One region of the Paraliobacillus sp. X-1268 genome, then DNA from elsewhere that is predicted to be linked to it. Evidence: predicted binding sites of a transcription regulator. Region 1 holds the regulator's gene; the other holds the start of a gene.
What was found. Region 1 encodes CtsR, which represses protease genes until heat stress. Its sites were predicted from a motif close to ATGGTCAATAAAGGTCAAACA; they were not measured.
Positions count from the first base shown of each region.

Region 2: a site for CtsR is predicted at 11,207-11,227, ahead of D2K62_RS06435 (ATP-dependent Clp protease ATP-binding subunit). Genes of this name have one in related genera too.

Region 1 is NZ_QJSK01000015.1:52,883-68,509, reverse strand. Features, by position in the region: partial or broken rRNA gene D2K62_RS14355 (23S ribosomal RNA) at 1-91, shown strand, start outside; rRNA gene rrf (5S ribosomal RNA) at 156-271, shown strand; gene D2K62_RS14345 (DegV family protein) at 697-1,542, shown strand; gene D2K62_RS14340 (MgtC/SapB family protein) at 1,807-2,463, shown strand; gene D2K62_RS14335 (CtsR family transcriptional regulator) at 2,571-3,035, shown strand; gene mcsA (protein-arginine kinase activator protein McsA) at 3,126-3,680, shown strand; gene mcsB (protein-arginine kinase McsB) at 3,680-4,744, shown strand; gene clpC (ATP-dependent protease ATP-binding subunit ClpC) at 4,765-7,194, shown strand; gene radA (DNA repair protein RadA) at 7,367-8,734, shown strand; gene D2K62_RS14310 (PIN/TRAM domain-containing protein) at 8,916-10,025, shown strand; gene D2K62_RS14305 (glycerol-3-phosphate dehydrogenase/oxidase) at 10,195-11,859, opposite strand; gene glpK (glycerol kinase GlpK) at 12,079-13,584, opposite strand; gene D2K62_RS14295 (MIP/aquaporin family protein) at 13,596-14,441, opposite strand; gene D2K62_RS14290 (glycerol-3-phosphate responsive antiterminator) at 14,641-15,195, opposite strand.
Region 2 is NZ_QJSK01000003.1:26,572-42,198, forward strand. Features, by position in the region: gene D2K62_RS06370 (hypothetical protein) at 1-115, opposite strand, end outside; gene D2K62_RS06375 (DUF421 domain-containing protein) at 315-929, shown strand; gene D2K62_RS06380 (chloride channel protein) at 943-2,268, shown strand; tRNA gene D2K62_RS06385 (tRNA-Ala) at 2,307-2,379, opposite strand; gene D2K62_RS06390 (PLDc N-terminal domain-containing protein) at 2,497-2,685, shown strand; gene D2K62_RS06395 (ABC transporter ATP-binding protein) at 2,690-3,592, shown strand; gene D2K62_RS06400 (ABC transporter permease) at 3,592-4,365, shown strand; gene D2K62_RS06405 (hypothetical protein) at 4,413-5,126, opposite strand; gene D2K62_RS06410 (ABC transporter ATP-binding protein) at 5,123-5,989, opposite strand; gene D2K62_RS06415 (GntR family transcriptional regulator) at 5,979-6,356, opposite strand; gene D2K62_RS06420 (DUF421 domain-containing protein) at 6,490-7,071, opposite strand; gene D2K62_RS06425 (dimethylarginine dimethylaminohydrolase family protein) at 7,160-8,002, opposite strand; gene D2K62_RS06430 (ComEC/Rec2 family competence protein) at 8,057-8,884, opposite strand; gene D2K62_RS06435 (ATP-dependent Clp protease ATP-binding subunit) at 9,034-11,154, opposite strand; gene mbcS (acyl-CoA synthetase MbcS) at 11,341-12,918, opposite strand; gene D2K62_RS18890 (hypothetical protein) at 13,294-13,479, shown strand; gene D2K62_RS06445 (hypothetical protein) at 13,665-15,041, shown strand; gene D2K62_RS06450 (Ppx/GppA family phosphatase) at 15,204-15,627, shown strand, end outside.

The DNA of each region.
Region 1 (15,627 bases):
TCCCTCAGAGACGATGAGGTTGATAGGTTCGAGGTGGAAGCGTGGTGACACGTGTAGCTGACGAATACTAATAGATCGAGGACTTAACTATAATACTATATGGTGTCTTGTTGTAATTCTTATCTAGTTTTGAAGGTACACTATCTTCAAAATGGTTTAGTGACAATAGCGAAGAGGTCACACCTGTTCCCATGCCGAACACAGCAGTTAAGCTCTTCAGCGCTCATGGTAGTTGGGGCTTTGCCCCTGCGAGAGTAGGACGTCGCTAAGCAACTATAAAACATCTATTACTTCATTGTAATAGATGTTTTTTTGTTTTGATTCTATTCAATCTATGCTTTACATAAAAGGTTAATATCGCAGATGAGCGTAAAATTATTTAGTTGTAGCAACGTTCCACTTCAAGTTTTTCTTTTTAATAATAAATAAGTAAACGTAATTAGCTAATATTTAATTAAATATACATTAATTTTATTTTCACTTTTTTTATAATAAAATATTGAATAAAATCACGCTAATTATTAACGCTAATCGTATAATTTAATTAGATAATAAATGTGACAGATATTTTAGGTCAATTGCCAAAAAAGTAGGTTTTCACTTTTCATTTAGGTGTGTTTTATGGTATCTTATTAGTAGATACTAAGATCAAATATTAATTTTTTGACAAATTGTATTTTAAAGGGGATATTTATAATGAAAAAAATTGCATGGATCACTGACAGTACGTGTGGTTTATCACAGGAATTCATTGATGAACATAACATCCATGTACTACCGATGATTGTAAACATAAATAACATCTCATACCGTGAAGATATAGATATTAGTAAAGATGAAATCTATGACATATTGCAAGAACACGGAGAAGGTGCTAAAACAAGTCAGCCACCTTATGGGGAATTTGTTGAATTATATAAAAAGTTAAAAGATGAATATGAGATAGGTATTGCGATTCATGCTTCTAGTGAGTTAACTGGAACGTATCAAAGTTCTGTCACAGCATCAGAGATGTTTGACTTCCCGGTTGAAGTTATTGATTCAAAAATTGGTTCCTATGCATTAGGGAAAATGATTAGAAATGGAATTCAATTTGAATCAGAAGGTAAGGATCATCAAGAGATTGTTAAGATATTAAAGACATATCCTGAAAAGGCTGAAATGTACTTACTTCCAGAAAGTTTTGAACAATTAAAACGAAGTGGAAGAGTAAGCACAACACAAACAATTTTTGCTAATTTACTGCATATTAACTTACTATTAAGATTTTATAATGGAAAAATATTGGTGGAGGAAAAGATTAGAACGAAGAAGAAGTCTAAGAATCGAATCTTTCAAATTATTGATGAGGCAATTAAAGAAAATCAATTTAAAGAAATGTGCATTATGCATGCAGGTATGAAGGAAAAGGCGCTAAAATGGAAAGAAGAATTAGAAAATATACATGAAGAAATTAAAATTCAAGTTGAAACATTAGTGCCGGTGGCAGGGGTACATGCAGGTCATGGTACAATGTCAATTTCTTGGTTAAAGGAAAAGTGATTTTTAATGGTTAAGAGTAGGTACCTAATTGGTATCTACTTTAATTTTTACTTTTATAAAAAAGTAAAAATTCAGATAACTTTTTAAGTAAATCATAAAACGGGTAAAAAAAGAATAGAATAGTTGGGCGCTTGGATTTTGAAAATAAGTTATACTAAATAAAAAGATATCTATAAATAAGATAGAAACAAAGGGGGCAAGCCGTTGTTATAACGGTGCGATATGGAAATTATACAAAATTTATTTGATGAAGAGTTTGTGTTGATGAGTTCGAGAATTATTGTAGCTCTAATACTATCAGGACTAATTGGTCTGGAAAGAGAAATTAACAATCATTCTGCGGGATTTAGAACGCATATTCTTGTTGGAATTAGTTCCTGTTTAATGATGCTACTATCACTCTATGGTTTTGATACATATTTTGAAAAGTATGGAGACGTTGTCCAGTTTGACCCAGCAAGAATCCCTTCTTACGTAATAAGTGGTATCGGTTTTCTCGGTGCAGGCACAATTATTGTAAGTGGAAGAACAATTCGTGGATTAACAACCGCCGCTTCCATATGGGCCGTTGCAGCATTGGGTTTAGTTATTGGGATTGGCATGTATAAAGTTGCTATACTTACGACGATAATAATTTTATTAAGTCTAATATTCTTAAATAACTTTGAAAAGAAGATCTCGAAAAAAAGAAACTTTATCTCTTTTCAAATTCTAGTTAATCAACATATGCAGATTCGTGAATTACTAGCTAAAGTTGAACAATTCGATGTAATTATTCGTAAACTAGAAATGGAAAAAGATGATGAATCAGATCGAATGATTATAATAGAGATGGAGAGTAATGAGACCTTGGATAAAACAGAATTATATCATCAATTAATGGACTTAAAGCAAGTGAAACAAGTGAATGAGTTAGACTGATTTTAGCTGATTAATTTGTTTAGTCATTTTGTTTGCAAGAATTTCGAAGTAGCGTATAATGAAGGTATAGTCAAAGATAGTCAAAGTCAGTTATGAGGAGGAGGCAAATGCGAAATATTTCAGATGTGATTGAAGCGTATTTAAAACAAATTATTCTAGGCAATAATAAAAACATTATTGAAATTAAACGCAGTGAAGTGGCTGATCAATTCGAGTGTGTGCCTTCTCAAATCAACTATGTAATCAATACTCGTTTCACAGTGGAAAGAGGGTATTTAGTTGAGAGTAAACGTGGTGGAGGCGGCTATATACGTATTACACGTCTTACAATTGATGATAAGACAAAACTACTTGATGAAATCATTGATATGGTTCAACCTACTGTTACGCAACATGCTGCCATTGATATATTAGAACGAATGTTAGAAGAAAAACTGATTACTAAAAGAGAAGCAAAAATAATGATTAGTGCCTTAACTCGTGATACACTTGCATTTCAATTACCTATACGGGATGAAATTAGGGCAAGAATTATGACTGCTATGTTAGCCTCTATAAAATATGAAATGTAGAACTTCTAGAGAAATAGATTTTAAAAGAGTCACATAGTATATTAAAAGAACAATAATAACTTCTGTCTCTGATAGGGAGGGACCATGAGGATGAAATGTGAAGAATGTCAAGAAAGGCCGGCTACACTCCATTTAACAAAGGTAGTAAATGAAAATAAAACAGAAATACATGTATGTGAACGTTGCGCAAAAGAAAAAGGATATATTTCTCATGATGAATATGCTTATTCTATTCATGATTTGTTATCTGGTTTATTCAATTTTGACTCTTCTTTCTCTAAGGAACACAAACACAGTCAAGAAGAAAATGGTGCTTTAATATGTCCAAAGTGTGGAATGACATATCATCAGTTTACACAACTAGGTAAGTTCGGATGTTCTAGTTGTTATTATACTTTTGCAGACAATTTAAATCCTATTTTCCGTCGTGTACATAGTGGAAATACTACGCATGATGGTAAGATACCAAAAAGAAGAGGCACTGACCTAAAGCAAAAACGCTTAATACAGGGTTATAAAGAAGAATTACAACAATTGATCCAAACGGAAGCTTTTGAGGAAGCTGCGAAAATGCGTGATAAGATAAAGGATTTAGAAAAGAAACAGTGGAATACCGAGGAGTATAAGGATGGCGGTGATGAATAATGTCTTTGCAACCATTTATAAATGAAGCAATTAGTCCGTGGATGAAAGAAGAAGGACCAGATAATGATATTGTCATGAGTACTCGTATTCGTTTAGCGAGAAATTTTGAACAATATCCATTTCCTATTATTGCTAAAGAACAAGAGTTGGCACCTGTTGTTTCCTTAATGAAGAATAATTATCACGAACAGTCATTTGATAAATATCAAGACTTGCAATTTATTGGGATGGAAGAATTAAGGCCTGTTGAGAAGCGAGTCTTAGTTGAAAAACATTTAATTAGTCCTCAACTTGCTGAAAAAGCGAAAAATAGTGGTGTGTTGATATCAGAAAATGAACAGGTTTCCGTAATGATAAATGAGGAAGACCATATCAGAATGCAACTATACTTTCCAGGGCTGCAATTAGAAAATGCTTTAACACAAGCCTTTCTTTTTGATGATTGGTTAGAAGAAAAAATTGATTATGCTTTTGAAGAAACGAGAGGATATTTAACAAGCTGTCCTACCAATGTCGGAACAGGCATGAGAGCTTCAGTTATGATGCATCTACCTGCTCTAACCCTTACTCAAAAAATGAGTAAGATGATTCCTGCGATTAACCAGCTAGGTTTAGTGGTAAGGGGTATATATGGTGAGGGTAGTGAAGCTGTAGGAAATATTGTTCAGATTTCTAACCAAGTTACATTGGGAAGATCAGAATTAGATATTATTGAAGACTTGCAAAGTGTCGTTGAGAAATTGATCGAACAAGAAAGACATGCAAGACTGTTGTTAGTTGAACAATCTGAATTACGATTAGAAGATCGTGTTTTTAGATCTTATGGAATATTAAAGTATAGCAGGATTTTAGAATCAAAAGAAGCCGCTACCTGTTTATCAGATTTAAGGCTTGGAATTGATGTAGGTTATATAAATAATATTTCAAAAACGATATTGAATGAATTAATGATTCTAACTCAACCAGGTTTTTTACAACAAAATGCAAAAGAAACATTAACAGCTAGTGAAAGAGATATACGACGAGCTTCAATTATTAGAGAACGATTAAATTCAGAAAATTGATCTGGTAGGAGGAATACCAAATGATGTTTGGACGATTTACAGAAAGAGCGCAAAAGGTATTGGCACTTTCACAAGAGGAAGCAGTAAGATTAGGGCATAACAATATTGGAACAGAACATATTTTACTAGGTTTAATAAATGAAGGTGAAGGTATTGCTGCTAAAGCACTAACAAGCTTAGGTTTAGAAACTGAAAAAATCCAACAAGAAGTTGAGAATTTAATAGGTAAAGGTGAAAAAGTATCTCAAACAATTCACTATACACCTAGGGCTAAAAAGGTAATAGAACTTTCAATGGATGAAGCACGTAAACTTGGTCATTCGTATGTAGGTACAGAGCATATACTCTTAGGTTTGATACGTGAAGGTGAAGGTGTGGCAGCGCGTGTATTAAATAATATTGGTGTTAGTCTAAATAAAGCTCGCCAGCAAGTATTACAATTGCTTGGAAGTAATGAAACAGCAAGAAAGAACCAAGGAAGAAATGGACAGGCAACAGCTGCAAACACACCAACACTAGATTCGTTAGCACGTGATTTAACTGCAATAGCAAAAGAGGGAAATATTGATCCAGTTATCGGTCGTGAAAAAGAAATCGAACGTGTGATTCAAGTGTTAAGTCGTCGTACAAAGAATAATCCCGTATTGATTGGGGAACCAGGTGTCGGTAAGACGGCTGTAGCTGAAGGTCTAGCACAGCAAGTTGTCAACAATGAAATACCTGAAATGTTACGTGATAAGCGTGTAATGACGTTGGATATGGGTACTGTTGTGGCTGGCACAAAATATCGTGGAGAATTTGAAGACCGTTTAAAAAAAGTTATGGAAGAGATTCGTCAAGCTGGTAATGTAATTCTGTTTATTGATGAATTGCATACGTTAATTGGTGCAGGTGGTGCTGAAGGTGCAATTGACGCATCAAATATACTAAAACCATCTCTTGCTAGAGGTGAATTACAATGTATTGGCGCAACAACTATAGATGAATATCGTAAATACATTGAAAAAGATGCAGCGTTAGAACGTAGATTCCAACCAATCAGAGTGGAAGAACCGACGCTAGAAGAATCTATTTTAATCTTAAAAGGCTTACGAGATCGTTACGAGGCACATCATCGTGTTACGATAACTGATGAAGCAATTGAAGCTGCAGCAAACCTTTCAAATCGTTATATAACAGACCGTTTCCTACCGGATAAAGCGATTGATTTAATTGATGAAGCAGGTTCAAAAGTGCGTTTACGTTCCTACACAGCTCCACCAAACTTGAAGGAATTGGAGCAGGACCTAGAAGAAGTTAGAAAAGAAAAAGATGCTGCAGTACAGAGCCAAGAGTTTGAGAAAGCAGCTTCTCTACGTGATAGTGAGCAAAGATTGCGAGAAGAAGTAGAAACAACGAAAGAAAAATGGAAAGAAAAGCAAGGACAAGAAAGCTCTGAAGTAACTGTAGAAGATATTGCTAGTATTGTATCTACATGGACTGGTGTTCCTGTTGCTGCATTAACAAAAGATGAGAGTGAACGGTTACTAAACTTAGAACATATTTTACATGATCGTATTATCGGCCAAGGGGAAGCAGTAGATGCTGTTTCTAAAGCGATTCGTCGTGCCCGTGCAGGTTTAAAGGATCCTAAACGTCCAATTGGGTCATTTATATTCCTAGGTCCAACGGGTGTGGGTAAAACAGAATTAGCACGTGCACTAGCAGAATCAATGTTTGGTGATGAAGATGCAATGATTCGTATAGATATGTCAGAGTATATGGAAAAACATACAACATCTCGTTTAGTTGGTTCACCTCCAGGATATGTTGGTTATGAAGAAGGTGGCCAATTAACAGAAAAGGTAAGAAGAAAACCATATTCTGTTGTCTTATTGGATGAGATCGAAAAGGCACATCCCGAAGTTTTTAATATATTATTACAAGTGCTAGAGGATGGACGTTTAACTGACTCAAAAGGACGTTTAATTGACTTTCGTAACACGGTGCTAATTATGACCTCCAATGTTGGTGCAAGTGAACTAAAACAAAACAAATACGTTGGCTTTAGTTTTGGTGATGAAGAAGCAGACTATAAAGATATGAAAGTAAAAGTAATGGAGGAATTGAAAAAGGCATTCCGTCCAGAGTTTTTAAATAGAATTGATGAGACTATTGTCTTTCATTCATTAGAGAAGAAACATATGAAGGAAATTGTGACCTTAATGGTAAAACAACTTCAAAAACGTTTATTAGACCAAGAAATAGATTTTGATCTATCAGAAGAAGCAATTGAGAAAATTGCTAAAGAAGGTTTCGATCCGGAATACGGTGCGAGACCATTGCGTAGAGCTATACAGAAAAATGTAGAAGATCTAATGTCAGAGGCCTTGTTAAAAGATACCATTCAAAAAGGTCGTAAGATAAAGATAGGTTTAAATGAAAAGGGAGATTTTGCTGTTTTAAGCTAAAAATGCAGAAGACAATCCTAAATAAATTGTAAAAATCGGAAGAGTTTACTCTTCCGATTTTTACTTGTTTAAGTTGATTCCTTTTTTTTTACACAAAATATTAATATGCATGTAACTTTTAAGTAACTCATTTCGTATATACTATATACATAAGGTAAGGGGCGATTAGGTAATGGCCAAAGTTAAAACTAAATTTGTATGTGAAGAGTGTGGATATGAAGCGCCAAAGTGGATGGGTAAGTGCCCAAGTTGTAATAACTGGAACACATTAAATGAAGAAGTAACGACGAATGCAGTTTCTAAACATACCGGGATTGGGCAAGTATCTAATATCAAACCAGAAAGTATCACGGCTATTCAATCAAATGAAGAAACGAGAATAACCACGGATATGCCGGAATTAAATCGGGTGTTAGGTGGCGGTATTGTGGCAGGTTCACTTGTTTTAATTGGTGGAGATCCGGGAATTGGTAAATCTACATTACTATTACAAGTATCAGAGCAATTAGCAAGAAAACAATTACGCGTTTTGTATATTTCTGGAGAAGAATCAACAAGGCAAACAAAATTACGTGCAGATCGATTAAATGTTAAATCGGAACAGTTATTCGTTTTAGCTGAAACAAACTTACAACTTATTAATAATCAGATTGAACAATTAGACCCTGCTTTTATTGTTATTGATTCTATTCAAACAATTTTTAAAGAAGAAGTAACTAGTGCACCAGGAAGTGTTACGCAGGTAAGAGAATGCACAAGTGAATTAATGCGCATTGCCAAGACGAAACATATACCTATATTTATAGTTGGTCATGTAACAAAAGAGGGAGCAATAGCGGGACCAAGAATGTTAGAACATATGGTTGATGCGGTTTTATACTTTGAAGGTGAAAGACATCATACGTTTCGGATTCTGCGTGGTGTAAAGAATCGATTTGGTAGTACAAATGAAATTGGTATTTTTGAAATGAAGGAAGAGGGTTTGCGAGAAGTATTAAACCCATCTGAAATATTTTTAGAAGAACGTTCACAAGGTGTTGCAGGTTCTACTGTTGTAGCATCAATGGAAGGAACAAGACCTATATTAGTAGAAATCCAATCATTAATATCACCAACAAGTTTTGGGCAAGCGAGGAGAATGGCGACGGGTATTGATCATAATCGGGTCCCACTGCTAATGGCGGTATTAGAAAAAAGAGTAGGCTTATTAATGCAAAATCAAGATGCATATGTCAAGGTAGCTGGTGGTGTTAAGTTGGATGAACCAGCAATTGATTTAGCGATAGCTGTTAGTATTGCATCAAGTTTTAAGGATAAGACATCCAAGCCAGATGATGTCTTAATTGGCGAGGTAGGTTTAACAGGAGAGATTAGACGTGTTTCAAGAATTGATCAGCGTGTTCAAGAAGCTGCGAAATTAGGTTTTAAGCGAGCGATTATACCTGCAAGGAATTTAGAAGGTTGGACAGTTCCAACATCGATAGAAGTTATCGGCGTAAACTCAGTTCAAGAGGCATTAAAAATCACTTTAAATGAATAACTTTCGACATGGGTAGCTAAGTAATAACAGGAATTGACTTTATGTTCCACTTGTGTTAATATTTAAAGTTTATCATTTGACTTTATATGTAAGTTGTGATAGTTTAATAAATAAACTTTTGTCTTTATATACGAATATATTTTAAAAATTAGGAAATACTATGTGATAGGAGGTGACCATGGTGCTAAAAAGAATAGTGCAATTATTTATAATTATTGCTGGTGGTACCGCGGGATATTTATATATTCCAGATTTGGTTAGAGTTATTGAGTTTTTGAATGATAGTTGGATAGGTTCTGAATTTATTGCGCCATATGTTGGCTTAGTTTTAGGAGCTATTATTCTCTACTTATTAACATTTTGGTTTGTCGATTATATTGTTAATTTTGTACAGTATTTAGAAGAGACTTTATTAAAAGCACCAGTAGCGGATTTGTTTTTTGGTAGTTTGGGTTTAATTATTGGACTCGTAATAGCGTATATTATAAACCAACCTATACAAGATATAAATATACTTGTAGTATCACAGGTGATCCCGCTCTTTGTTATGGTTTTACTTGGTTATTTAGGGTTTCAAGTTGGTTTTAAAAGAAGAGATGAATTTGTAAATATTTTAACAATTGCTAGAAAAGAAAAGGATCAAAAGCTAGAAAAGGTCGAAGAAGATCCAGCTTCTATTATGCCGAAATCAAAAATATTAGATACGAGTGTAATTATTGATGGAAGAATCGCAGATATATGTCAAACTAGTTTCTTAGAAGGGACAGTTATTATTCCCCACTTTGTCTTGGAAGAATTACAACATATTGCTGATTCTTCTGATGCATTAAAACGTAATCGTGGTCGCAGAGGCTTAGATGTATTGAATCGAATGCAAAAAGACTTACCGGTTAATGTGGAAATGTATGATGGTGATTTTGAAGAAATTCAAGAGGTAGACAGTAAATTAGTTAAGTTAGCAAAAGTGATTAATGGTATTGTCGTTACAAATGACTTTAATCTCAATAAAGTTTGTGAGTTTCAAAATGTGCAAGTATTGAATATTAATGATCTTGCAAATGCGGTAAAACCAGTTGTTTTACCGGGTGAAGAATTAACGGTTCAAGTAATTAAAGATGGTAAGGAACAAAATCAAGGTGTAGCTTATTTAGATGATGGTACAATGATTGTTGTTGAAGAAGGCAGAGATTATATCGGTAGAACAATTGAAGTTTTAATTACAAGTGTTCTGCAGACCTCCGCTGGACGAATGATATTTGCTAAACCAAAATTACTTGAAAAAGCGCAGTAAAAAATATAAAGGTGATAAAAAGTGATAACTACCCGTTATCACTTTTTATCTGTTTAAATAATTTAATCGCCTGACATAAAAAACAGAAGTCTTTGAAAGACTTCTGTTTTTTTATATATGTTAAATCATTAGTTATTCTTATTATGTGCCAAGTTTAAAGAGTCTTACATTAATTTTTTTCACGTGTTTCAACAGGTTTTGTTGCATAATGAATTTCTTCTTCCAATAACTCAATATGTTGATTCAATTGATCTTCTGACCAATGGAAACGATCGTTCATATACTTAATGACTCCTGTTTTCCATTGTCGAACATAATCAATGTCAAAGAACAATGCACTCGTACGTCTATTGAAAAAGTCAATTGGTGATACAACCATTTCCTCTTCTATGCCATATACGAGAGAGGCAAAGACATGAACAGGTAAATCGTAATGGACACTTTCATTTCCTTGTGTGTCAATAATTTCATAAACGCGCTTCACGTTCGAACCATAAAGATTTGATAGTCTTTTCGCTTCTACTTCCGTTAAACCTAGCTTCTCTCCTTTCTCTGTCCATTCTCTAATAAATGTATCCAGATTAGACGATCCACCTACATCTCCGCCTGACAAGATGACTTTTTCTGTTTTGCATTTTACTTTATTACCTAATTCACGTCCTGCAATATCAACAATTCTTTCTGCCATTTTTCGATAACCAGTTAATTTACCTCCGGCAATAGAAAGCAATCCACTGTCAGATTCAAAAATCTCATCTTTTCTAGAAATCTCAGAAGCACTTTTTCCTTCTTCGTGAATTAGTGGGCGAAGACCGCTCCAACTAGATTCTACATCTTCACGATTTAATTTAACCGATGGAAACATATAGTTTGTAGCATCAATGATATAATCCATGTCTTTTTCTGTCATGTGTGGAGAAGCAACATCTTCTAAATAATGCGTATCCGTTGTTCCAACATAGGTCTTGCCAGCTCTTGGAATAGCAAACATCATCCGGCCATCATCTTCCGTGTCAAAATAAACTGCTTGTTTTAGGGGGAATCGAGTTTGATCTATGACAATATGAACGCCCTTCGTTAAGTGAAGGTATTTTCCTTTTTTAGAATGATCTTTCTCTCTTAGTTCGTCTACCCAAGGCCCTGCTGCATTGATAACCTTTTTAGCATGAATATCGTAAACGTCTCCTGATACAAGATCTTTCACTTTTGCTCCTACAACTTTTCCATTTTCATAGATAAGTGATTCGGCTTTTGTATAATTGATTGCTTGCGTTCCTCTAAATACGGCTTCTTTTAAAACTTCAAGCGTTAGCCTAGCATCATCTGTTTTATACTCTACGTAAACTCCGCCACCTTTTAATTTCTTCTCTCCTAGCAAAGGCTCTCTCTTCATTGTTTCTTTCTTACTCAACATTTTTCGCCGTTCGCTGCGCTTTACCCCTGCTAAAAAGTCATAAACTTTCAAGCCTAATGAAGTGGAAGCCTTACCAAATGTTCCACCTTGGATTATTGGCAGCAACATCCATTCGGGACTTGTCACATGTGGAGCGTTTTCGTAAACAATTGCTCTTTCTTTACCTACTTCAGCAACAATTTTAAATTCAAACTGCTTTAAATAACGCAACCCGCCATGAACTAATTTAGTTGAACGACTAGATGTTCCGGCAGCAAAATCTTGCATTTCCACTAATCCTGTTGATAAGCCTCTTATTGTTGCGTCTAGAGCAATGCCAGCTCCAGTTATTCCCCCGCCAATAACAAGAATATCGAGTTCTGTTTCTTTCATTTTTTGCAAATAGGTTTCACGTTGCATCGTTGAAAAAGGTTTAACCATATAAAAACATCCCTTCTAGTAGTTTGTTAACTTATATAAATAAGAAACTCAGTCTTTCGGAGATTTATCATGTATCGAAAAAAAGAGACCACAACAACCCTTACATAAAAGAGTATCTTCTATGCTCAAGTGATGTGGTCTCTCCATCTCCGGACCTTTTTATTAATTTAAACTAATTATATCATAGATTACATACTTTTATAACAAATTAGCTTAATATCACTTTTTCTTTTTCTTGAATTTCATTGTTGCTTCAACAGCTGTTTTCCAGCCATCGTATAAGTCTTCTCTAACGGATTCTTCCATATCAGGTGTGAACGTGCGGTCAATGTGCCAATGTTCTGCAATCTCCTCTTTATTATCCCAGAATCCAACTGCTAGACCGGCAAGATAAGCAGCGCCTAAAGCTGTCGTTTCTTGAATTTCAGGACGATCAACTGGTACATTCATAATGTCGCTTTGGAATTGCATTAAGAAATTATTTGCTACAGCTCCACCATCTACACGAAGCGCTTTAACATCAATTTCTGAGTCAGCCACCATTGCTTCAAGAACATCTCTTGTTTGATATGCTAATGATTCCAGAGTTGCTCTAATAAAGTGTTCTTTTTCAGTGCCACGTGTAAGTCCGAAAATTGCGCCACGAACTTCACTATCCCAATAAGGTGTCCCCAAACCAACAAACGCAGGGACCATATAAACGCCATCTGTTGATTCCACTTTCGATGCATAGTTTTCTGTTTCAGATGCAGACCTCAGCATTCTCAAACCGTCTCTTAGCCATTGAACCGCTGAACCAGCGACGAAGATACTTCCCTCAAGAGCATATTCTACTTTTCCGTCTATGCCCCACGCGATTGTTGTTAATAACCCATGTTTCGACTTAACTGCTTCTGTTCCTGTGTTCATTAACATGAAACAACCAGTACCGTATGTGTTCTTCGCCATTCCTTTTTCAAAACATGCTTGACCAAACAATGCCGCGTGCTGATCTCCTGCTGCGCCGGAAATTGGAACTTCTTCACCAAAGAAGTGGTAATCAATTGTTTTAGCGTATTCTTCTGATGAAGGTCTAACTTCTGGAAGCATGCACTTTGGTACACCTAAAATATCTAATAATTCTTCATCCCATTTTAATTCATAAATATTATACATTAACGTCCTGGAAGCATTCGTATAGTCAGTAACGTGGGCTTTCCCACCCGAAAGCTTCCAGATTAACCACGTATCAATTGTTCCAAATAATAGTTTTCCATCTTCGGCTTTTTCTCTTGCTCCTTCAACGTTATCTAAAAGCCACTTAACTTTAGTTCCAGAAAAATATGCATCAATTAGGAGTCCTGTTTTATCTGTGAAAAGCTCGCTGTATCCTTTTCTTCGTAACTCTTCACAAATTGGATCTGTTTGACGGGATTGCCAAACAAGTGCGTTATAAATAGGTCTTCCAGTTTCTTTATCCCAAACGACCGTCGTTTCACGTTGATTCGTAATTCCGATCGAAGCAATCTCTTTTGGTGAAATATTTTGATTGTTTAGAACTTCAGCAATAACCCCTAAGATCGATGACCAAATTTCGTTTGGATTATGTTCTACCCAACCTGGATGTGGAAAAATTTGTCTGAATTCCTTTTGAGCACTATCGACAATTTTACCACCTTTGTTAAATAAAATTGCCCTTGAGCTTGTTGTTCCTTGATCTAATGCAAGTACATATTTCTTTTCCATAATAAATCCCCCTATGCCTGTTTTTGTTTTGGATTATGAATTGTCTCATCAACACTTGTTGACGTAACTTCTTCTTTTTTAGCTTTGAATGAAATACCTAGAACGATAAAGAATAATGCTATGAAAATCCAAAGACCTGCATTTATCGTACCATTAAACAAAGCTACATAACTTAATGTTCCTAGAGATCCTCCGATGATTGGCCCTGCAATTGGAACCCAAGAATATGCCCATCCACTATCGCCTTTATTATGGATTGGGAGAATTGCGTGAGCGATACGAGGTCCAAGGTCACGAGCTGGGTTAATAGCATAACCTGTTGTTCCACCCAACGACATCCCGATAACAACGATCAAGAAACCAGTCAATAATGGATCTAGTCCAGCCGTTACGTCATTAGCACCTAATGCTAGAATTCCAAACAATAATACAAATGTTCCAAGAACTTCAGTGAAGTAATTAGAAGGAGAATGGTCAATTGCTGGGCCTGTTGCGAACACACCAAGTTTTGCTCCCTTATCCTCCGTGTTTTTAAAATGCGGATAATACATAGCGAAAACAAGAGATGCGCCTACAAATGCTCCACTAATTTGGGCTGCGATATAACCTGGTACACTACTCCAAGCAAAGTCTCCAATCATGGCAAGACCTATAGTTACTGCCGGATTAATGTGACCTCCACTAACTCCTCCTATCATATAGACCGACATTGCTACACCGAGGCCCCATGCAAATGTTATAACAATCCATCCGCTTCCTTCTGCCTTTGTGCCTTTTAAAACAACACCTGCAACAACACCTCCCCCGAAAATGATTAACATCATTGTTCCTAAAAATTCAGCTAAAACTGGTGACATGTCAATTCCCTCCCAAACAAATTTTAGGAGACCAAATAAGACCAACAGAATCCACCCTAGACGTATCGCCTTTAGGTGCATTTCCGTTGGTCTCCTTAGTCTCCACGAAAAATTTATTAACTTAAGGTTCATTCAAACAGATGTTGAAAGCGGTGTCAATAGATTTTCGATAATTAAATAACTTAATTGTTTAAAAAGTTTAATTATTAAATTCCCATAAGTTCCTGTTTGACGTCGTTACCGCTGTTGCTCCGGCTTCTAATGCAGCATTTACTTCATCAATTGTACGTATCAATCCACCGGCTATAATTGGCACATTTGTTTTATCATGAATTTCTTTAATAATATGTGGAATAATCCCGGGAAGGACTTCTATTAAATCTGGTTGAATCGAATCTAGCATATTATAGCTAGAATCCAATGCAATTGAATCTAGTAGAAATAACCGCTGAATCGTAATTATTTTCGCCTTTTTGGCGGTTAACAGAACATTTTTTCTAGTTGAAATTAATCCCTCGGGGCGAATGTCCCTGCATAAAAATTGGGCTGCGAATTCATCACTCTTTAAACCTTTCACCAAGTCCGCATGAAGCAGTACTTTTTTATCATGATCATGAAGCATTTTAACTAAACTTTTCAGTTGTCCAATATGTGTATTTAGTAAAACAACATACTCGTAATTTGAATTGGCCACTTTTTCTAAATCTTTTAAGTCACGAATAGCAGGTAAGATAGTTGAGTCAGATATAGTCATGTAGTAACTTCCTTTCCGTTTTTAACAGATATCGTAAATAGTATAGCATATGCAAAAGCTCACTTAATTCTGAAAAAAAGATAGTTTATTTTTATATATACCCCTGTTTCCAATCACCTAACTACTTATCTCGCTAGGTTAGAAAGATCTGAGCAATCGCTCTAGTTAATAGAATTTAGTTGCCTATAATGTTTGCTGGCTTGCTATCTACTTCTTAATATAAACAATCTCTTATAATATGAGTATGATAGAATCTGTAAACCAATGCTTTGCCAAACTAAAATTACTTGAAAAAGCGCAGTAAAAAAGGTATAACATATAAGGGATGATAAAAAGTGATAACCATCTGGTATCACTTTTTATTTGTTTGGAACGATTTAATAGTATCAAACAACAAAATATATGTTAGTTCAAGATACGTAATAAGAGAAC
Region 2 (15,627 bases), on a different contig from region 1:
ATACTATTGGCTCAGTTCCTAATTCACTTGAAAACTCGGTATTAGTATCTATATAAAGGATTAATTCGCATCCGGTATCTGTCAGAACAACCCTATATTGCGAAAAATTAGTCATCGAATTTTCACTCCTCGTTTTAATTTCCCTTTTAGTCTTGATAGAACGAACTACTTTTAAACTTCTTTGCAGCTGGTAAGAATTAGCTATACCGTCATCTTATTTTAAATTCAATTAATCTACCTCCTACATTACGCATATTTTAAATTATTCTTAAGCATGATAAGGATATGGGTTCTTTGAACAAGGGGGGATATTTTTGGATTTACATTTTATTTGGAAATCTATTGTTATTGTCATCGGTGGCGTTCTTATACTTCGGTTAGCTGGGAGAAAGTCAATCTCACAACTTACAGTAGCCCAAACGGTAATGATGGTAGCTGTTGGTTCACTAATTATCCAACCAGTAAGTGAAAGAAACATATGGATTACGTTAGTGATTACATTCCTAATGGTTATGACACTTATATTCATTGAATATGTCGTTTTAAAATCCGATAAACTTGAAACTTTTATTTCCGGTAAATCACTTCTGGTCGTCGAAAATGGAGAAATCAACGAGAATCACCTTAAAAAATTACGCTTAACCGTAGATATGCTTGAATTAAGATTAAGGCAACAAAATATTCAAAAGATTAGTGATGTAAAATGGGCAACTATAGAAACAAATGGGCAATTAGGATATATGCTACAACCCAATAAACAACCGGCTACTAAAGAAGATATTCAAAAACTTATGGCGATGATTCAGTTAAACCAAACGAATCCACCTATCAACGTAACAGTTCCACAACAAAAAAAATCAGGAGATGACATTTTTAAAGAAGTTAAAAATAACAAACATCTGAAAGAACCACCAGAACATTTGAAGTGAGGTATTGACTGTTTTGTATACAAAAATTAATTATAAAACGTTATTTTCACTACTTGGTCAATGGATATTGTGGGGTAGTATTATTGGAATCTTTATAGGCTCTACAACTGCACTACTATTAGAAACAAATGACTTTTTAGGTGAATTACGTGAAGAGAAACATAATTGGCTTATTTTCTTTCTACCTTTAGCAGGGATCCTAGTGGGCTACATATACATGAAATTGGGGAAAGTATCAATAAATGATACCATACATGATTCTGCAGCATTAAATAATCTAGTAATCGACAGCGTTAATGGTGAAAAAAAGATGCTGCGAAGGACAGGACCAATTGTATATGTTGCAACCTTCATAACAGTACTATTTGGAGGTTCGACTGGAAGAGAAGGTGCAGCGGTTCAAATGGGGGCCAGTGTAGCTCAGACAGTAAATAATTACTTCAAAATAAATATACTAGACAATAAAATTTTGCTTATGAGTAGGATAAGTGCTGGTTTTGGAGCAGCTTTCGGAACTCCAATAACAGGAACGATTTTCGGAATGGAAATGGCGGCGTTAGGAAAGATAAGATTCGAAGCAGTCGTACCATGTCTTGTTGCTAGCTTTGTTGGGCATTATATGACAACAGCAGCATGGGGAGTGAAACACGAAACTCTTCTTATTCAAACCGTACCTGAAGCCTCTCTTCTCTTGTTTGCAAAAGTTATCTTCGTTGCAGTCATTTTTAGTCTACTAACTATTACCTACTGCCAATTAAGACATGGCATACAAAGCTTGACAGAGAAGCTATTTAACAAAAATCATATGAAAAGAGCGTTTGTTGGTGGACTTATCATTGTCGGATTGACATTACTAGTAGGTTCACAAGATTATAATGGACGTGGATTACATGTACTTGAACAATCTTTTATCGAAGAGGTCCATCCTTTTGCTTTCCTTGCTAAACTGGTTTTTACAGCAGTCACCCTCGGAACAGGCTTTGTCGGTGGTGAAGCTATTCCCCTATTTTTTATGGGTGCTACATTAGGTAACGCTTTACATACATATATTGGTTTACCTCTTTCTTTTCTAGCTGCATTAGGTTTAATTGCAGCCTTTAGCGGTGGAACTAACACACCAATTGCAGCTTTTTTATTATCAATGGAAATGTTTAATGGAGAAGCTTTACAGTACTTTTTTATTGTATGTATCGTTAGTTACATATTTGCAGGACACCATGGATTATGGCCTTCTCAAAAAATACACGAACCAAAGAGTCACCTCTATAATACACTTAGTGGCGAAACAATTGAAAATATAGAAAAAAGAAAGAAAATCAAGCACAAAAAAGGCCTGTAACAATCATAGTATGATGGTTACAGGCTTTTTCTTTCATATGGAGCATAGCGGGATCGAACCGCTGACCTCTTCGCTGCCAGCGAAGCGCTCTCCCAGCTGAGCTAATGCCCCTTATTAAATTGGGTACTTAGATAGTATAACGAATTTTAATCAATCAAACAATGCTAATTGAAACTTTTTAATGAAATGAATCGTATACTTATTATAATTGTATTGGAGGTGAAGTATATGGCAGATTTACTCCCTATATTATTTCCCATTATATTGTTGGAAGGTATTTTAGCAATTGTAGGTATAGTTGCTTGGTTTAAAACAGATAAAACAAATGGATCAAAATGGCTCTGGTTATTTGTTATAATTGTTATTGGTATTATTGGACCTATTTTATTTTTCATCTTTGGAAGGAGACAGGATTAATCCGATGTTTAATACGCAAAATCTCACGAAAAAATTTGACGGAAATGCTGTAGTTAAAGACGTGTCTTTTTCTTTGAGTCCTGGAAATTGTGTAGCATTGCTTGGAGCAAACGGTGCCGGGAAAACAACTACATTACGGTTACTTTCCGGTTTACTAAAACCTACCAGTGGAACGATTGAATTCGAAGGAATGAAACCCGGTGCTGACATTCGTGAGCATATTGGTTATCTACCACAATACCCTGTTTTTCATAATTGGATGACTGGAAAAGAGTTTCTCGTGTATGTTGGACAGTTAGCAAATTTGGCTAAAGAAAATGTAAACGAGCTTGCTGATTATTACCTGGAGAGGGTTGGTATTTCAGAAGCTAAAAACCAGCGAATCGGAAAGTATTCTGGCGGAATGAAGCAACGTCTTGGTATTGCCCAGGCAATGATTCACCGACCACGAATGATCATGCTAGATGAACCAGTATCTTCTTTAGACCCAATTGGTCGTCGAGAAGTGCTTACCTTGATGGAAGAATTAAAAGAACTAACAACTATTCTCTTTTCAACACATATTTTAAGTGATGCAGAGGAAATTAGCGATGCACTATTACTCATGCATCAAGGTGAAATTGTCGAATCTGGATCCTTAAATGATCTTCGTAAAAAGCACCAAACCGCTAAAATTAATATAGCTTTTAAAGAATCTAACGAAAACTTCATACAAGCATTAAAGGAAATCTCATCTATTTCAGATGTGATCGTTGATCGTAATGAATTAGTTTGTATTGTCCAGGATACTGATCTAGCTAGAGAAACGATTTTGAATAAAGCTACAACAGAGAATTGGCCATTGACTAAATTTGAAGTTAGCCGAACATCGCTAGAGGATTTATTTATGAAAGTGGTGAAAAAATAATGCAATGGACAATAATTTTCAAAAAAGAAATGCTTGAATACTGGCGTAATTTCAGTTGGATATGGGTTCCCGTTGTTTTTATTCTACTCGCAATTATGGATCCACTAACTACTTATTATATGCCTATTATTCTTGATACTGTTGGGGGTCTTCCAGAAGGAACATCAATTGAGATGCCAGATATTGCAGCTGCAGATGCACTAATGATGAGTTTACAAGAGTTTAGTATGTTTGGCGTATTAATTATTGTACTACTTACTATGGGAACTATTTCTGGAGAAAGAAAAAGTGGTGTTGTCGAACTTGTTTTAGTGAAGCCTGTACGTTATTCCCACTATATTTCAAGTAAGTGGGCCGCAAAAATAACGCTCATCCTGACAGCTTATCTAATCGGTCTTTTAGCAAGTTGGTATTATGTCAATTTATTATTTGGGGACATTACAATTTTAGCATTTATTCAAACCTTTTTATTTTATGGATTATGGTTAATTCTTGTTGTGACCATTACCATTTTCTATAACACTTTGCTCAAAACACCTGGATTAATAGGGGCACTTTCGATTGGGACCATACTCAGTATGTCTGCGATTAACAGTATTTTCTCACATAAGTTAACTTGGTTTCCAAATAGCTTAAGTAGCCATATCCGCCAACTATTGCATACAGGAGAAATTCCTACAGCATTATGGGGAACTTCATTTGTTACTGTAACATTCATAATTGCTTTACTATTTTTATCCTTTTTCACCTTTAATAAAAAAGAATTAGCATAAAAGAAGCCTTCAATTTATCTTACAAAGAAAAATTGAAGGCTTCTTTTTTAACTCAAACGTGCTGACTTAACAGTAATGTTATATAGCAGTGGCCATGAAAGCAAGTAGATGATTAAACTAATACCTAATGTGACTAAAAAGTAAGAGAAACTTGGTTCTAGTACTAACTTTTCAATTAAGTCTAATAGTGTTCCCCTAGCTGCTGCTCCAACTATTGTTAAGATAATTAAACCAATCAAAGATAAACCTACAACTAAATTATATTTATAAAAAATTAATCCTATTAAGAAAAACAGTGTTACACATAAAAAGATTATAATCGCATCAATTGCGAATCGATAAATAAACGACCCGTCTTCACCTAACAAGGCAGCTGGATGAATTAAATTAAATTCTGAAATTGAAAATAATTTAGTACTGGTTACAGTCACTAGATGTAATGTACTCTCAATAAAAGCAGTCACAATAGAAAAACCGATAAAGTATAACCCAATACTAGCAAAATAATTCTTCCTGGTACCTCCCATTTTTATTGAAAATGAAAGACTTTCTTTCACCGTTATAAAACCAAGAATTGCCGCATAGACATAAACTGCGATCGATATCGCCAGATACATTACTGTCTCCTCAAAATTATTAAGCAAGTAAGTGACCACTAATGATAGCAGGATAATGGATCCAAGCACTGACCAAAAAATAGAATAGGAATATCGCATATCTGTGATAAAAAAATACAACATTGCTTTTAGTTGACGTTTCATTTCTGGGTTAGCCCCTTTCGACTCGTTAAATAAATGATCGCTTGTTGAATCGGTACACTTTCTATCACAAAATTTTCTGCTACAGCTGCTTGTTTATCATCTTCCAAAAGTACTGCAGTCATCTCACCCATAAACATTTTTTGATGGATTACTTGTTTCTCCGCTATGAATTTTTCTACTTTCTCTTTTGACCCTGTAATAGAATAACACCTTTCTCTTAGCCTATCTGTTTCCTCTTGCAAGATTACCTTACCTTCATCCATGATTAATACTTCCTCAAACAGGGCACTCACTTCATCAATTAAATGTGTTGAAAAAATAATCATCCGTTTCTGTTCTTGATACTGTTCAATTAATAATTCATAAAACCTGGTTCTTGATGAGGCATCTAAACCTATATAAGGCTCATCGAAAATAGTTATTGGTGCTTTACTTGAAAGTCCTACAATAATACCCAAAGCTGATTCCATGCCTTTTGATAAAGTTTTAACCTTAGCACTTGGATCAAGTGAAAACTCAGCTAGTAATTGTTCCGCTAGTTTTTGATCCCATGTTGGATAAAATAATGAACTTATCATTAAGACATTTTTAACTTTTAGATCTTTTTTAAAATTATCTCCTTCACTAATTAGACAAACAGCTTCCATAATCTTTTGATTATCAAATGGATTTTGTCCATCAACTGTTACCTCTCCTTTTGTAGGGAGCATAAAGCCAGCAAGTAGTTGCATAATTGTTGTTTTACCCGCACCATTTCGTCCGAGAAGGCCATATATTTTTGGTTTATCTAATGAAAAATCCAACTGAGCTAATGCATGTTTTTTTTGATAGACTTTTGACACATTATTCACTTTAATTTCCATCGGAAAGTCCTCCCTTTATTACCATCTCTTGTAGTTCTTCAACAGAAATATTTAACTTACTTGCTTCCATCTGCAGTGGAATAACATAAGATTTAAAAAAAGCATCCTTCCTTTTTTGAAAGACAATTTCCTTCGCTTCTTTGGTAACAAACATACCCACACCTCTTCTTTTGTAAATTATGCCTTCATCCACTAATTGATTAATACCTTTAGCAGCTGTAGCAGGATTAATCTTATAATGATTCGCAAATTCATTTGTTGAAGGTACACGTCCATCTTCTGATAGCGTATCATTGATGATCATGTCTTCAATTTGCTCTTTAATTTGTTGGAATATTGGTTTGCTGTCATCTATTGTATGCTTCATCTTATCACCTTACTTCTTTTGTTAGTTACTTATGTAATTAACTATATAACCATAAATACGTAAAGTCAATCCTTTTCACATAAAAAAAGAAACTCCTGATGTTAGGAGTTCCTGGCGTCTTGCCCGTACAGCATTATTTCAAATCATCACGATGAGGCATAACATGTTCTTTGTTGATCACTTCATAGAATAAATTCCCGTCACTATCAGGTGATTGATTTTGCTGTTGTATGAGTAAGCCCATCAGTTTCTTAAATTCACCGACAGTAAGTGGCTTAGAGTCTGCCTTTAATTCATAACCTAATTGCCCATTTGGTTCAATTGTTGCGTTATTTATGTCCGAAATATTTGAAATCCCTTGTTGTCGCATCTGCATTTCCAGTTTATCAACAGTGAACCGAAGCTTTTTGAGATTCTTTAGATTAATTTGACCATTTTCAATAACTGACACTGCCTTACCAGTCATTAATTTCTCCAACGCATTGGACTTCACTTGAAGATATTCAATTAAAATTAGTACACTTATAAAAATAATAATCGTTATAATTGTCCTCATTACACTGTCTTCTATAATTGGTTGCACAATAATAGACCCTATCGAGATCATTACCACTGTTGTAGTAACCGTCATTTGTGCGAGTGATTTACGGCCAGATAGCCGCAAAAGAAGGAATCCAGAAATAACCATTAAAAATGCTTCCCAAATATAATCCATACATTTTCTCCTTTAAATGATGATATATATGTAATATCTTCATTTAGGAACTAATTATGTATGACTTGATTTTCATTGATAAAAAACTTTACTTTCTAACTAATGGCAAGCTACAACAGCGGAATGAACCACCAGACTTGATAATCTCATTAAATTCTACTTCTATCACTTCGTAACCTAAATCTCGGAGCTGTTGATTAACTAATTTATTCTCTGGTAAGCTAATAACTTTTTTGTTACCAATAGATAATACATTTGTTCCCAGAGTGAATTCTTCCTCATCGCTCACTTCAATTAGTTCATAGTGTTCTTTTATCTTTTGTAAATCTATTTCGGTGAATGCTTTCGGATAAATAATGCCTAAATTGGGCGCTAAGCAATTAAATGCACAATCTAAATGTAATATTCTATCTGCAATTGGTAATTTAATGATTTGATGATTTGGTAATAGGGACTGGAGAGCATCAGCAGCTTCAAACGTGGTGCGCTCACTGATACCAACCCAAACTTTGTCACCATCAACTATCACATCCCCACCCTCAATTGATTCTTGCGCAAATGACTTGTATACAATATTCTGTTCTCGTAGAACATCCTCTAAATGCGACACCTCAGGCATGCGCACTTTATCACCCATTTTAGCCGTAATTAGGGTATCACCTATACAAAAACCTATATCTCGTGTAAAGACCTGTTCATGTAGCTCGATTTGCGGTGTAATATCAATAACTTCAATATCATGGGCTTTTAATACATTTACAAATCCATCATGCTGTTCGGTTGCAATTTTGGTATCAATATTTTCTGTTTGATAATGCTTTTGCGTTTCATTAATAATTTTACCGATTTTCATGTGGGCTGGTGAGCATACAATCACTTTTTCTAAAATACCATATTCTGTATCACACATTACATTTCCTCGCGAACTCATTTCCACAAGAACGACCTCCCTTTTTTATATCTATACTATTAATTATACCAGAATTTAACGAATTGGTTTATTGATTAGTCTTCCAACTCCCGATACATCAATACGATAAGTCTCGCCATCTGTCGCTATCACAATATCACCAGCTTTTGCAGTAGAATATAATGTCGCACCTACGTCGAGTAATTTATTAACTGTTGTACCTACGGGATGTCCATATGTGTTATCTTCCCCATATGAAAGAATTGCAATCTCAGGGTCAACTGCTTGCAAAAAGGCAAATGAACTTGATGTATCAGAACCATGATGGGCAACTTTTAATACTTCTGATTCCACATCTGTTCGTTGCATCAACTTAATTTCTTGTTTCTTTTCAACATCACTCATTAACAAGAAATCGACTGATCCATAGGTTAAGGACAGTGCTAGTGAGGATTGATTGTTTGTTTTCAAAATAGAATTTGCATTTAATACTATCAGCGAAATATTGTCTCCTAATGTTTTCATTGTATTTACCTTAGCAATTTCTATCGGGATATTCCCATTTTTTATTTTTCGAAAATAGCGATGATAAGTTCTTGTATAATAAAATTTACCACTATCCCAAATCTCTTTAATTTTAAATTGATCAATAACTTTAAGTAGACCACCTATATGATCGATATCTGGATGTGTTGCTATTAATAGATCAATCTCTTTTATATTTTGTTCTTTTAAATAAGCAATAACTTTTTCACTTGCATCTGGTGGACCGCCATCAATTAAGATATTCTCTTGATTTGGTGTTTCAATCAAAATACTATCCCCCTGGCCAACATTAATAAAATGAACAAGCATTTCTTGCTCTGTTGCTTCTAACTCATTTGTATATCCAATAAAAGTCATGCAAAAAATAAGAAGATAAATGACATATTTTTTGATTTTTCTTACCTCCTTACAAAGTCATTAAAGTATCTTACCTTCTATTTTGCTATTTAAATTAAAAATTATGATAAAAAATACGACATCCCTAATGGATGCCGCATGTAGCTATATTAATTTATTTTCTTAACTTGCACTTCATCATTGACAATTTCAACTTGAATATTGATCATATCATTGTTCTCGTCATCTAGCATTAAGTCTGTAATGCCATCTTCCACTGTATCCTGAATCACACGACGTAACGGTCGAGCACCAAATCTTGAATCATATCCTTTGTTAGCTAAGAATTTTTTCGTGTCTTCTGAAACAGTAATTGTATATCCTTGATCTTCAACGTTTTCTTCTAATTCATTTAACATGATATCAACAATTTGGATTAGATCCTGTTGTTTTAATTCGTTAAACGGAATAATCGCATCAAAACGATTTAGAAATTCAGGCTTGAAATAGTCACTTAGTGTTTCCAATGTGGAAACTGCTTCATTATTCGTACTATTAAATCCTACACTGATATTGTTAACACCTGTTCCTGCATTACTTGTCATAATAATCACCGTCTCTTTAAAACTCACTGTTCGACCATGACTATCTGTTAGATGTCCATCCTCCATGATTTGTAGGAACATATGCTGTACATCCGGATGTGCTTTTTCAATTTCATCCAATAATATAAGGCTATATGGGTTACGACGAACACGCTCTGTTAACTGTCCCGCTTCTTCATGTCCAACATATCCTGGTGGAGAACCAATTATTTTTGAGACAGCGTGTTTTTCCATGTATTCACTCATATCTACACGAATTAGGGATTCTTTTGTACCAAATAGCTCTTCAGCTAATGCTTTCGTTAGCTCAGTTTTACCAACACCTGTAGGACCAACAAATAGGAAAGAACCAATTGGACGATATTTTGATTTCATTCCTGCACGACTACGACGCACAGCCTTAGCTACCTTTTGGACTGCATTTTCTTGTCCGATTACTTTTGAACTTAAATTCTCAGCTAAATGTTGCATTTTTGATTGCTCGTCTGCTTGAATTTTTCGAACTGGTATACCAGTCTTTTCTTCAATAATTAACTGAATGTCTTCAATTGTTACCGAAGCTTTCGTTTGTTCTGTTGTATCATTGATTTTTTTCTCTAACATTAATTCTTTATGTCTTAAATTAGCTGCCGTTTCATAGTCTTCTTTTTCAGCAGCTTCTTGTTTCTCTTTGGCTATTTCATCAATTCGTTTTTGCAATGACTCTTTATCAGAATCTTCATTTGCTAAATTCAAGCGAGACCCTGCTTCATCCATTAAATCAATTGCTTTATCTGGTAAGAATCGATCTTGCAAGTAACGTTGAGATAACGTTACAGTACTTTCTATTGCTTCAGGTGTGTATGTTACATTGTGAAACACTTCATAACGATCTTGTAAACCTTGCAAAATAAGTACCGCTTCTTCTACTGACGGCTCTTTTACAATAATCGGTTGAAAACGACGTTCTAAAGCAGCGTCTTTCTCAATTTGACGATACTCTTTTAGTGTAGTAGCACCGATTAACTGTAACTCACCTCTTGCTAATGCAGGTTTTAAAATATTTCCCGCATCCATTTGTGAACCTTCTGATGAACCTGCACCAACTAGTAGGTGGATCTCATCAACAAATAAAATTACATTCTTACGATTTTGAAGTTCAGCAACTAATTTCTTTATACGTTCTTCGAATTGACCACGCACACCAGTATTAGCTACAAGTGATGCTACATCTAGTAAGTAAACTTCTTTATTCACTAATTTAGATGGTACATTACCTTCTGCAATTCTTAGAGCTAAACCTTCTGCAATAGCTGTTTTACCAACACCTGGTTCACCAATTAATACTGGATTATTTTTATTTCTTCTATTTAATGTCTCCATAACACGTTTTACTTCTTTTTCACGACCAATTACTGGGTCAATAATTCCAGCTTTAGCAGCATGGGATAAATTACTTCCTAATTCATCTAATAAGCCCTCTTTCTTGCCACTAGCTTGTTGTTCACTATTTTGACTAGCACCAGAGAAGAAGTCTTCAAAACCTTGTGCCCCTCCTTGACCTCCAAAATTATTTAGAGAATTCTTGGCATTTTGTTGAAGTTCTTTAAAGCACGTTTCACATACATGCAATTGTTGCATTTGTTCATTATATTTAAGGGCTACATTAATATTAGCTGGACGATTTCCACAGTTTTGACAATTCATTAATATCTTCCTCCTTCAGAAGAGTAAGTAAAGTTTTTAGTAGATCAAGATTGTTTTGACTATCTTTGACCTTTGATACCATTATAATTTGACTATCTTTGACTTTCAAGTATTTTGCTTCATTATTTTAAAAAATATAATAATAAAAAAGAAGAGGATCTCGATCCTCTTCTTACAACACACACACTATAATGATTTTTCCTCACGTTTACGTAATTCAATACGTCTGATTTTTCCTGATGATGTCTTTGGTAACTCATCTATAAATTCAATCTTTCTTGGATATTTATATGGTGCAGTCATTTTTTTCACATGATCCTGCAACGTTTTTACTAATTTATCATCATTCTTATCAATATTATCTTGAAGTACAATATAAGCTTTTACAACATTACCACGAATTTCATCCGGGCTAGCAACTACCGCGCATTCTTTTACTGCATTATGTTTTACTAATGCGTCTTCAACTTCAAAGGGTCCAATTGTATATCCGGAGCTAACAATAATGTCATCACTACGGCCTTCGAACCAAAAATAACCTTCCTCGTCCATTGTTGCTTGATCACCTGTAACAAAATAATTACCTCGATGCGCTTTTTTCGTACGTTCTTCATCTTTATAATAACCTTTAAATAAAGCAGGTGTATCCAATGGTATTGCGATATCACCAACTTCACCAACCGGTACTTGGTTACATTCTTCATCGATTAATACCACTTCATTACCTGGTGTAGGTTTACCCATTGAACCAGCTTTTACCTTCATTCCTTTTAGAAAACCTAATAGTAAAGTACTTTCTGTTTGACCGTAACCATCTCGAACAGTTATATCAAAATGACGTTCGAATGTATCAATTACTTCGCGATTCAGCGGTTCACCTGCCGAAACTGCACTGTGCAGCTTCGGTAACTTATAATCAGACAGGTTATCTACTTTTGCCATTAACCGATATTCTGTTGGGGTACAACATAGTGCATTTATCTCTTGATCTTGCAGTAATTGTAAATACTTTTTCGGATCGAATTTTCCGTCGTATATAAAACCCGTTGCTCCTGAACCTAGTACAGACAGCAATGGACTCCATACCCATTTCTGCCAGCCAGGGGCAGCCGTAGCCCAAACTTTATCCCCTTCCTTAATGCTGAGCCAATTAGCTGGAGCAGTACGTAAGTGTGCATATCCCCATGCGTGCGTATGCATAACACCTTTTGGATTTCCGGTTGTACCAGACGTATATGGTAAAAAGGCAATGTCATCACTTTTACTATCTACTATTTCTAATTGATTGGAAGCCAACTCTTTTTCTTTCTCAATAAATGTCCATTCGGATACCTCTGCACCAACAGTGAATTTTTTCAAAGTAGTCAATTGTTCGATTTCTTTAAATTGTTCAGCAAATGGATAATAACTTACTATACCTTTTGCTTCTCCGTGTGTGATACGGTATTGTAAATCTTTTGTTCGCAACATTTCTGAACTAGGAATCAGAATAATACCTGTTTTTAAAGCAGCTAAATAGACTTCATATGTATCAACTAAACGGGGCATCATCACTAGAATTTTATCCCCTTTTTGCAAACCATTTTCTAAAAATATGTTTCCAATTTTATTAGCATTTTCTAATAGTTTTTTATAGGTGATTTTCTTTTCCTGACCTTGATCATCCTGCCAAATTAGTGCAATACGCTCGGGATCTTGTGCGTATTTCTCCATTTCCATTGCAATATTATAATATTCTGGGGCTATTAATTCTTGTTTATTCATATGTCACCCTTCTTTTTTAGTAGTAGGTACTAATTACATGTCATTATATCAGTAATTAACAATTGAGCAAAGGAATTTACTTAAACTTCCTTATCTGCTACGTCAGCAAACGATCTTGCTGGGGGCGAGTAATTGTAATGCACCCCAAATGGATTCCCTTTCCGTGAGCACAGTCTCAAGCTTTCTTCTAATAAGCAAAGGTCTCTTTCCGAGTGGATCCTCAACTTGTGGGATTGCGATTACTCATCCCATCGAAAACATTTGCTATTCCCACAGGAGTGTCATCCATTTGCTTCCTTCGCTGGTCTCTAATTTTACAAATGATATCAGTTACATGCTAATTTCATAAAACAAGATTTAAAACAGTTCATTTTTATGTGCAGACTTATACTCTCTGTTAGTGATGGAAAGATGAATATTAGCGTATCAAGTGAAATTGGCGACACTCCTGCAGGAACAGCGCGGGCTGAAGATCCACTCGGAACGTTCTTTGTTTCCGAGTTAGCTGAAGCCGTGCCTGCGGAAAGGGAGTCAATTTTACTTGAGAAGCGGTTCAGGTAATTCTGTTGTGTCGCAGTTGATGGTAAATTCAAAGCAAGGAACGGTATTTCGAATTTCATGAAAAATTATTCATGATCAAGAATCTTTTAGAAAATAGTCTAAATCAAAAGTTTCTATAACTTTTACACAGCTATCTGATCAGGGAATATGTTATGATGGAATTAGAATTAAAGGAGGGCGTTCACATGTATATTGAATTACAGTCCAATAAAAAAACAATAAATGTTACAGTTAAACAATTATACCTTTATAAGCAAAGTAAAGTCATGGAAGCATTTGATGAACATAATAATTACTATTACCTCGTTTTTTATAAAGATACTTACATGAATGGCATGAAAACAGATCATATAAAATTAAACTCTCATATACATCAAGCATTTACGTCAGGAATAAGAATAGATGCTGAACACCCTATCATCCACCATCTCACAAAAAATGAAAAACTCCCACTCATACGTTTTAATCAATTATATAAAAAAGTTCAACAAGACTATTCACCAATTGAAACAGCCTTAATCTTTACATTTTTTGATTCTTTCACTGCTGAAGGATCAGCTACACAGTTGCTAAAGAAAACATTCTATGATTTTCGCCGAAACGGTAAAATGCTTAAGGCTTTTCAAGTATTAAAACTATTGGCAGCACATGACCAAAAGAACCAATTTGCCAAAGATATGCTTGAAAATATGCAATTCCAACGTTATGCAACCCAATACCAAGACTATGAACAATTAGTAAAGATTGACCCCCTATATTTAGAGTCTTCTTGTTTTACCAACTTGGAAAATAAGATAGCATTGCATTATTTATTGATGCTTCTCCACACAGAAAATCGGTGGATTGATACCCTGATTATTCGCACACACTTATTAAAAAATAAGTTTGAAGAAATGCAATGGAACGCTCTTGAGCAATCATTGAAAACATTCACTATCAATGAACAAATTACGCTTCTATTTGATATATATCAATCAAGTCAACATGCAGATATTGAAAAAGCATTAACAAATAAATTAATTGGATCTTCTCACCACAATGATCTTGTTGTCTTTATCATGGAACACAATTATCAACCACAAGAGAATCAATTAGATCAAATTGTTGATCATTTAACACAAGCAGATCCTAAAGTAATATCTAGCTATTTTAATCATTCCAATCAGCAACTCGTTCAATTAAGTAAACATCTTACAGCAAAACAAATCGAGACACTTATTACGCCTTTTATAAAAACCTTTTTGGAGGATTATAGTATTTCAGAAGTTCGCAAATGGTTTACTCCATTTCATGAAGTTGAGCATCACTTCTCAATTGAACAAACTTTAACTAAAATGAACAATTTACAAGATGATCCTGATAACCAATTTCTTCTTGGAGAATTATACATAAAATTTAATCAATTTGAGAAGGCAATCGACTGTTTTAAGTGGGAAATTGAGTTAAGCCCGAATAGTACACAGGCTATTCAAGCCTTAGCTAATTTATATAAGCAATTAGGCAATCATACAGAGGCAAAGACTTATCAAAACCTACTTATTCAAACGCAAAAATATGGTTAAAGCCAATTTCATATCCAAAAAAGAAGGTGGCCAACTAGATAATATGTTGGCTACCTTTAATAATTTGTTCCACTTACACCTGCCTCTACTTTAAGTCTTCAAATGATTCTCATATGATATACTACTAATAATTATACAATTCAAATTTAGGTAGGTGCTAACATGAAAAAAAACTATTATGCCATTATAGATATTGGTTCTAACACGATGCGTTTAGTTATTTATGTACAAGAAAAAGCAGGAAGGCTTCGTGAAGTTGAAAATGTTAAAGCCGTCGCCCGTCTTCGTAACCATCTAGATCAAGATGAGAACTTAGCTCCTGAGGGCTCAGATATTCTTATCCATACCCTACAAAACTTTCGAGATGTATTAAAAACATATGATTTAACCAATTTCGTTTGTGTGGCTACAGCAACCATCCGTCAAGCCAAAAACCAATATACATTAAAGAAGTTAGTTAAAGACCACCTTAATTGGGAAATGCGTATTTTATCTGAACAAGAAGAAGCATTCTACGGTTATCTAGCGGTAGTTAATTCAACATCTATCAAAGAAGGTATTACGATAGATATTGGTGGTGGAAGTA